4 regions of the Haliea atlantica genome follow, and region 2 is predicted to be linked to each of the others. Evidence: predicted binding sites of a transcription regulator. Region 2 holds the regulator's gene; each other region holds the start of a gene.

What was found. Region 2 encodes sigma-54, which starts transcription at its own class of promoters, with help from an activator protein. Its sites were predicted from a motif close to TGGCACANNNNTTGCNNT; they were not measured.
Region 1: the regulator sigma-54 is predicted to act here: its motif matches at 1,127-1,144, upstream of hmpA (NO-inducible flavohemoprotein).
Region 3: the regulator sigma-54 is predicted to act here: its motif matches at 728-745, upstream of glnA (glutamine synthetase family protein).
Region 4: the regulator sigma-54 is predicted to act here: its motif matches at 1,236-1,253, upstream of ACYVGS_RS13670 (flagellar basal body-associated FliL family protein).

The regions. Positions count from the first base shown of each region.
Region 1 covers NZ_BAAGXL010000022.1:122,680-124,864, forward strand. The annotation lists gene ACYVGS_RS14700 (HPP family protein) at 1-20, opposite strand, end outside; gene ACYVGS_RS14705 (sigma 54-interacting transcriptional regulator) at 29-1,036, opposite strand; gene hmpA (NO-inducible flavohemoprotein) at 1,177-2,185, shown strand, end outside.
Region 2 covers NZ_BAAGXL010000003.1:939,663-941,847, reverse strand. The annotation lists gene ptsN (PTS sugar transporter subunit IIA) at 1-111, opposite strand, end outside; gene hpf (HPF/RaiA family ribosome-associated protein) at 123-410, opposite strand; gene ACYVGS_RS04420 (RNA polymerase factor sigma-54) at 483-1,988, opposite strand; gene lptB (LPS export ABC transporter ATP-binding protein) at 2,148-2,185, opposite strand, start outside.
Region 3 covers NZ_BAAGXL010000019.1:116,275-118,459, reverse strand. The annotation lists gene typA (GTP-binding protein TypA/BipA) at 1-429, opposite strand, end outside; gene glnA (glutamine synthetase family protein) at 863-2,185, shown strand, end outside.
Region 4 covers NZ_BAAGXL010000019.1:404,004-406,188, forward strand. The annotation lists gene ACYVGS_RS13665 (flagellar hook-length control protein FliK) at 116-1,162, shown strand; gene ACYVGS_RS13670 (flagellar basal body-associated FliL family protein) at 1,315-1,839, shown strand; gene ACYVGS_RS13675 (flagellar motor switch protein FliM) at 1,854-2,185, shown strand, end outside.

The sequences.
Region 1 (2,185 bases), on a different contig from region 2:
CGACCTACCGCGCGTCGCATGCCCTGCCTCACGATATCTGCAGCCGCTGTAGCAGGCGGGTGAAGTTGCCGCGATCAACGCCCAGCTCGCGGGCCGCGGCCGCGCGCACCCCCTTGTGGCGACGCAGGGTCTGTCGAATCAGGCCAGCCTGGAAAGAGTCCGTCGCCTCGCGGAGACTGAGGCCGGCAAATGACAGCTCAGCACCTCCGTCATCCGGGCCATCGACGCGACACGGTGGTGCCACAAACAAGTCCCCCGCCAGGATTTCCAGACCGTCCCGTCGCTGGCAACGCAAACTCGCTCGCAGTACACCCCGCGCAATCACATGCTCGAGCTCGCGCACATTGCCCGGCCAGGAGGCAGCTTCCAGGGCCCGGCGGGCACAGTCCGCAAGTCGCAGATCCCGCACACCACAGCGACAGCGCTGCCGGCGGAGGAAGTGCTCCGCCAGGCGGATAACGTCCCCATCCCGGGCCCGGAGTGGAGGCACGACCAGCGGATAGACACTCAGGCGGTGGTAGAGATCCTCGCGAAACCGCCCGGCCGCAACCTCCTGCTCGAGGTCACGGTTGGTCGCGGCGATCACCCGCACGTTCACCGTGTGCACCGCGTCACTGCCCACCCGCTGCACTTCACCACACTGCAGGGCACGCAGCAATTTTGGTTGCGCCGAGAGCGTCAGCTCCCCCACCTCGTCCAGAAACAGGGTGCCACCATGGGCCCGTTGAAACAGCCCTTCCCGGCGCTGGCTGGCCCCCGTGAAGGCACCGCGCTCGTGACCAAACAGCTCACTTTCCAACACGCCTTCCGACAGGGCGGCGCAATTCACCCGCACGAAGGGGGCGCTTGCACGACAGGACTGCTCATGCACTGACTGTGCGACCAGTTCCTTGCCGGTACCGGTTTCCCCCGCCACCAGGACGGTCAATTCGGAGTCGGCAACCAGCGCCAGGTCCTGGCGCAGGGTCTGCATGGCAACACTTTCGCCAATCAACCGGGTTTCCGCGGCGACTCGCCCCACTTGTTCCAACGTCATAATCACAACCTGTTGTCGACCTCACAACGCATGCGGTGGTCATTATAACAATACAGGTATTTTATTTGCCTGTTTTATGCAAAAAAAAGCTGGCACGGCTCCTGCAAAGACACTGATGCCAAACAACGAGGAGAGTCCACATGCTTTCAGAGTCATCCCGCAGCATCATCGACGCCACCCTGCCTGCCGTGGCGGAGAACATCGACCGGATTACCGAAGTGTTCTATCCGCTGATGTTCGAGCGCTACCCCGAGGTGCGCGCCTATTTCAACCAGGCCCACCAGGCCCAGGGCAGCCAACGTCGCGCCCTGGCCAACGCCGTAGTCGCCTATGCGAGCAACCTGGATCGGCTTGAAGCGCTGGGCGACGCCGTCGCCCTGATCGTCCACAAGCACGCCTCACTGAATATCCAGCCGCAGCACTACCCGATAGTCGGCGAGTGCCTGCTCGCCGCAGTGCGCGAAGTGCTCGGAGAGGCCGCCAGCGATGAAGTACTGGCGGCCTGGGGAGAGGCCTACCAACAACTGGCCGATCTGCTGATCGAAGCGGAGGAAACGGTCTACCGCGAAAATGCCCACAAAAAAGGCGGCTGGCGCGGCGAGCGCGAGTTCCGCCTGGTAAAAAAGGTCAGGGAAAGCGAGGTAATCACCTCTTTTCACCTGGTACCGGCAGACGGCGGCGCGCTGCCGGAGTTCACGCCTGGCCAGTACACCACGCTGATTCTGAGTATCGACGGGCAGACCGTGCGTCGCAACTATTCACTCTCGAGCCGGCCCGGTGAGCCTTTCCTGCGTGTGAGCATCAAGCGCGAGCCCGGTGGCCTGGTGTCCAATTATCTGCACGACCAGTTGCGAGAGGGCGACAGCCTGCGCCTGACACCGCCTTGCGGCCACTTCACCCTGCGTGACAACGGAAAGCCCATCGTCATGCTTAGCGGGGGTGTCGGCCTTACGCCGCTGATGAGCATGCTACCGGTCGCCCTGGAGCAGAGCAGAGAGGTGCATTTCCTGCACGGCAGCCTCAACAGCCGGACACACGCCTTCCGGGCGGACATCGAGGCGTATCATGGGCAGTACCCGGGTTTGCGGGTGCACTACTGTTACAGCGCCCCCCTGCCCCAGGACCGCGGAATCGCCAACGGTTTCTTCG
Region 2 (2,185 bases):
GCGGTCGCGGGCGATCAGCTCCGCCAGCGTCTCGAAGAGTTTCTTCTTGCTGCTCCCGGAGGCGCGACACAGGGTGCGCTCCGGGGTCAGTAGTTGGGCGAGTATTTGCATGAGAGAGTCTTCTAGTGGCCGCGGGCCTTTTCCTTGTGCTTAATCAGCTGGCGGTCCAGTTTGTCGACCAGGGCGTCGATGGCGGCGTACATGTCTTCGGATTCAGCGGCGGCAAAGATGTCGGCACCGGCGACGTGGATGGTCGCTTCGGCTTTCTGAACCAGTTTTTCCACGATCAGTGTGACCTCGGTATTGGTGATCTGGTCAAAATGCCGTTGCAGGCGCTCGAACTTACTTTGCACGTAGTCCCGCAGGGCATCGGTCACTTCGACGTGATGACCGCTGATATTCAGTTGCATACCTGACTCCTTCTCGTTGAATGGGCGCGGTGCCCAATATCGGCGGGTTTACAGACCCGCACAGTTTGCATTCTAGACCAATCGCTTGCGCTCATTGGAGGGGGGGATCTGCAGCATCTCCCGGTACTTGGCGACGGTGCGCCGGGCGACCTGGATACCCTGCTCCTCCAGCATCTTTGCCAACTTGCTGTCCGACAGCGGCTTGCGCGGGTTTTCCGCGGCAACCAGCTTGCGGATAAAGGCACGGATGGCGGTTGACGAGGCCTCGCCGCCGCTGGCCGTGCCGACGTGACTGGAGAAAAAATACTTGAGTTCAAAAACGCCCCGCGGCGTGTGCATGTACTTGCGGTTGGTGACCCGGGAGATGGTCGACTCGTGCATCTCCACGGCCTCGGCGATATCCGCCAGCACCAGGGGTTGCATTGCCTCTTCACCGTGTTCGAGGAAGCCGCGCTGGCGCTCGACAATCTGTGTGGCCACCTTCATCAGGGTTTCGTTCCGGCTCTGCAGGCTCTTGAGGAACCAGCGGGCCTCCTGCAGATTGTCGCGCAGGTAGTTGTTGTCGGCACTGTTGTCCGCGCGCCGGATCAGGCTGGCATAGCTGTCATTGATGCGCAGGCGCGGGGCGACGTCGGGGTTGAGCTCCACGACCCAGCGGCCACTGCGTTTGCTGACAAAGACATCGGGGATGATGTATTCGGTGCTGTCCTCGCCGATCTGCTGGCCCGGGCTGGGGTCCAGCGTGCGGATCAGGTCGAGGACCGCCCGCAGCTGGTCTTCCTTGAGCCGCATGCGGCGGAGGATCTGGTTGTAGTCGCCGCTACCGAGCTGGTTGAGGTAGCGGCTGATCACCTGCCTGGCCTGTTCGAGGTAGGGGGTACTGGCGGGCAGCTGCTGCAGCTGGACCAGCAGGCATTCCCGCAGGTCGCGGGTGCACACGCCAGCCGGCTCGAATTGCTGCAGGCAGTGCAGAACCGCCACAACCTCCTCGAGGTCGATCTCGAGATCGTCGCGAAAGGCCTCGTGGATGTCCTCCACGCTGGTCTGCAGGCGGCCGTTGCTGTCGGTGGCGTCGATCAGGGCCAGGGCGATGACCCGGTCAGTGTCGGACAAGCGAGTCAGGTTAAGCTGCCAGCGCAGGTGGTCCTGCAGGGATTCCGACTGGCTGTTGCGGGTATCGAGGTCAAAGTCGCTGTCGTCGCCGCCGGCGCCGGCAGGGGCGCCGGTGGGAATCAGGTCTTCCCACTGGGTATCCACCGGCAGCTCCTCGGGCATGGCGCCGCTGGTCTGCCAGTCGTCGCGATTTTCACCGCTGCCACCACTCGCCGTGCCTTCCAGGCTCTCCAGAGGGCCGTCGGTATGCTGGGGGGCTTCGCGTTCCAGTCGCTGCGTGTTGTCGACTTCGGTATCCCCGCCGGAGTCGTCTTCGGCCACCTCCAGCAAGGGGTTGCTGTCCAGGGCCTGCTGGATTTCCTGCTGCAGGTCCAGGGTGCTCAGCTGCAGCAGGCGAATGGCCTGCTGCAGCTGAGGTGTCATGGTCAGCTGTTGGCCTAGCTTGAGTTGCAGGGACTGTTTCATCGCGAGCGGAAGGGGTCCTGATACCGTCTTGGACAGCTGTCTGGAGCTGCCAGTGTAGCGCCCCGTGTCGAAGGGCTGCAACACCCTGGCGCGATTTTTGCTAGCGCCTGCCGAAAACAGGGCTTGACGGGAAGGCGCTTGGCGCAGGTGCCCGCGCGGCTACAGGCGGAAGTGGTCGCCGAGGTAGACCTGGCGGA
Region 3 (2,185 bases), on a different contig from region 2:
CTGGTCCACCACCCAGTCCGGGCGGGCGCCGGGGCGATCCACCTTGTTCACGACCACGATCGGGTTGAGGCCCTTCTCGAAGGCCTTGGCGGTGACAAAACGGGTCTGGGGCATGGGCCCGTCGACCGCATCCACCAGCAGCAACACCGAATCGACCATGGAGAGCACGCGCTCAACCTCGCCGCCGAAATCGGCGTGCCCGGGGGTGTCCACGATATTAATGCGGTAATCGCCCCAGTTGATGGCCGTATTCTTGGCCAGGATGGTGATCCCCCTCTCCCGTTCCTGGTCGTTGGAGTCCATAATGCGCTCTGCGCCTTCGGAACGCCGGTCAAGCGTACCGGACTGCTGCAGCAGACAGTCGACGAGGGTGGTTTTGCCGTGGTCGACGTGTGCGATGATGGCAATGTTGCGAAGCTTATCGATCAAGGGGAGATCCTCGGGCGGCGGCCCGCTGAAAAAAAGGTCGCGGATTATACCGCAGTGGCCGCGACAGTTGCAGGCATCAAGCGGCGGGATTTTTACCGCTGCGCCTGTACGCTCGTCACCGGTGCGTGCTGACACCGCTACGCCCCGATTTACGGCAGCGCTGTGCCCGCAAACCGCCCACCGCAGCACCAATATGAAACACCAGCGCACCAATAAAGTGCGCTGGCGCTACACAAGAAGCCGCTTGCGGCAGCAACCGCCAATCTCAGACGGCTCTGTCACGGCACCACTGAACACATGGCACAGCTCTTGCTTTTAGATCTGTGCCTGAACACACTGGCCACCACGGTATGCGCGCTCGCTGCCGCCACACCAGTGAAACGGATTGACGCCCGACATGGCGGCAATATTGACATCCCACGGAGGAAAGACCATGTCAGAGAACACTCTGAAACTGATCAAGGACAGCGAAGCCGGCTGGGTTGACCTGCGCTTCACTGACACCAAGGGCAAGGAGCAGCACGTCACCCTGCCCGCGGCGGCCATCGACGAAGAATTCTTCGAGGAAGGCCAGATGTTCGACGGCTCCTCGATTGCCGGCTGGAAAGGCATCAACGAATCCGACATGATCCTGATGCCGGACGACAGCACCGCGACCCTGGACCCCTTCACCGACGACACCACGGTCATCCTGCGTTGCGACATCGTCGAGCCCAGCACCATGCAGGGCTATGAGCGCGACCCGCGCTCCGTGGCCCGCCGCGCCCAGGAATACCTGCAGAGCACCGGCATTGGCGACACCGCCTTCTTCGGCCCCGAGCCCGAGTTCTTCGTCTTCGACGACATCAAGTGGCACGCCGACATCTCTGGCGCCGGCTACACCATCAGCTCCTCGGAAGCTGCCTGGTCCTCCAACCTGCACCAGGAAGGCGGCAACATCGGCCACCGTCCGCGGGTCAAGGGCGGCTACTTCCCGGTTCCGCCGGTCGACTCCCTGCACGACATCCGCGCCGCCATGTGCGCCGCGATGGAGCAGATGGGTCTGGGCGTGGAAGTGCATCACCACGAAGTGGGCACGGCCGGTCAGTGCGAAATCGGCGTCAAGTTCAACACGCTGGTGAGCAAGGCTGACGAGGTGCAGATTCTCAAGTACTGCGTGCACAACGTGGCCCACGCCTACGGCAAGACCGCGACCTTCATGCCCAAGCCCCTGGTGGGTGACAACGGTTCCGGCATGCACGTTCACATGTCCATTTCCAAGGACGGCGTGAACCTGTTCGCTGGCGACGGCTACTCCGGTCTGTCCGAGACTGCCCTGTACTACATCGGCGGTGTGATCAAGCACGCCCGCGCCCTGAACGCCTTTACCAACCCGGCCACCAACTCCTACAAGCGCCTGGTACCCGGCTTCGAAGCCCCGGTCATGCTGGCCTACTCGGCCCGCAACCGCTCCGCCTCGATCCGCATCCCCTATGTCGGCAGCCCCAAGGGCAAGCGCGTGGAAGTCCGCTTCCCCGACCCGGCCGCCAACCCCTACCTGGCCTTCTCAGCGCTGCTGATGGCAGGCCTGGACGGCATCCAGAACAAGATCCACCCCGGCGATGCCGCCGACAAGGACCTCTACGACCTGCCGCCCGAAGAGGGCAAGGCCATCCCCACCGTTGCCTCCAGCCTGACCCAGGCCCTGGAAGCCCTGGATGCGGACCGCGCCTTCCTCACCGCCGGCGGCGTGTTCACCGACGACATGATCGACGGC
Region 4 (2,185 bases), on a different contig from region 2:
CCACTCGCCGGTATTGCCCGCTGGCCCGCCAGCCGCAGGAGACGTCACCAGCGCGCCTCCCGGCAAGGCCTTGCCTGCGACGGGGCAAATATTGCCGCCTGCTACCGCGGGGCACATGCCGGCGGTGACGCAGGTCCCGGAAAGCCCGCACACCGGCCCGGTAGCTCCAGATACCGCGGAGGTCGAGACACCTGCAGTCGGTGACCTGGACAGTCTGCTGGAGATGAGCGCGGCTCTGCTGGCGGCGCCGCAGCCTATGGCCGGCCAGTCGGATGCCAAGGTGCTGAGTGAGGCCTCGCGCGGGCGTCTTCAGCAGTCGTCCGCGCGCGTGGGCGGGCTTGCGGGGGACGGGTTGCCGGCGCCCATGGAGGCACTGCCCATCGCCTCACCGGCACTACCGCCCGCGGGCCTCGTGACAGGGGAGCAGGCCCTGATACGGAACAAGCTGGGCGCAGCCACTGCGGCGGCGCGGTCGCCGGCCGTTACTGGCGAGCCCCCTGGGCTGGAGTCCGAGGGCACTCGTCTGCCGGAGCAGCTGGATATCCCGGTGCGTGCTAGCCATGCCTTGCCACGTGCCGATCTGCCATCCGAGCTCTCGGCACTGGATAACCTGTCTCGTCTGGCAGCTCTGCAGGGCACAGCAGCCGAGCCGGGGGCGCAGCCCGCGCCGCTCCTCGCGGAGGCGACACCGCTCACCACGAGTACCGCGAAAGCTGCTGCGGCGGGATACCCTCACGCGGGGCTGGAACCCGGCAGCGAGGAGTTCCCCGGGGAAATTGTCCTGCAGGTACGAACCGCCGCGCGTGCCAGTGGTGGCCTGCACGAAGCCACACTGCAGTTGCATCCCGCTGAACTGGGTCGCCTGCAGGTCACCATCAATGCCGAGGGCGACCAGGCGCGCGTGGTGTTTACTGCTGATAATCCGTTGGCGAAAGATGCCATTGAAGCCTCTCTCCCTCGCTTGCGCGACCTGCTGGCCCAGGATGGGCTGCAGCTGGTACAGGCGGAGGTTGGCCACCAGGGGCAATCGAGTGGTCGCGACCCCGACACGGCGCCGGCGCTGGCCACGAATATCCCCTTCGAGAGCAGCACAGAGCAAGCGGCCGAGCCGATGGGTGAAACCCGGGTGGCAGCAACGCGGCTGCTCGATTACTACGCTTGAGCTGTCCGTCAAAATCCTGACGAAACCGCATCGCACCGCGCTCATCTCGCTGAAAATAAAGCCTTTTTTGATCTGGCATGAGGCTTGCTAAAGCCTCTGTGCCGGGCGGCTTTGCTGTCTGAATGCGCCTTGACCCATGGGGAATCGACGATATGGCTGGAAACGACAAGGACCTGAATCTGCGTGGCGGCGAAAATGCCGGAGCAGCGTCGCCCAAAGGACGCAAGCTCTTGTGGGTTGTGCTGGCCCTGGTTGTTCTCGGCGGCGCTGGCGTGGCCTGGTGGTTCCTTGTCGCGAATGAAGCGGACAGCGCGCAGAACGCGCCCGATGCCAAGGCTCCCGTTGCCGAAGCGCAGGAACCGCCGGAGTCACACTATCTTGCCATGCAGCAGCTGCTGGTCAATTTCGACTACCAGGGGTCCATGCGCTATGTGCAGACCGAGATGCAGCTCATGGCTCACGATGAAAGCGTGCTCGAGGCGGCAGCACACAACATGCCGGCACTGCGCAACCGCCTGATCATGCTGCTGAGTGATCAGGACTTTGCCGCGCTGCGCACGGTGGAGGGCAAGGAAGCGCTGCGGCAGGCGGTCAGACAGGCGCTCAACCAGGAGCTCGCAGAGCGCGGGTCTGGTGCTATCGACGAGGTGTATTTCACCTCTTTTGTGCTGCAGTAGGGCGGGAACGGACTGTGACTGAGAGCGTTCTCTCCGACAGCGAACTTGCCGCTCTGTCCGCGGTAGCCGAGCAGTTTGAAGAGCCGCCGGGTCACCACGGTGACTACGGAGTTTTTGATTTTGCCGCCCGCGAGGCGGGAGTTTTGCGCCAGATGTCGCTCCTGCCAGCGATGCACCAGCGGCATGCCGAGCAACTGGGAGTCTCCCTGGCCGAAGCCTTTGGACTGCGCTTCAGTGCCACTGCAGTGGCGCCGCGGATGATCAGTTATGGCGACCTGGTGATGTCGCTGGAAGACGATGTCGCACTGATGAGCTTCCGGCTGGGGCCTCTGCGTGGAACCAGTTA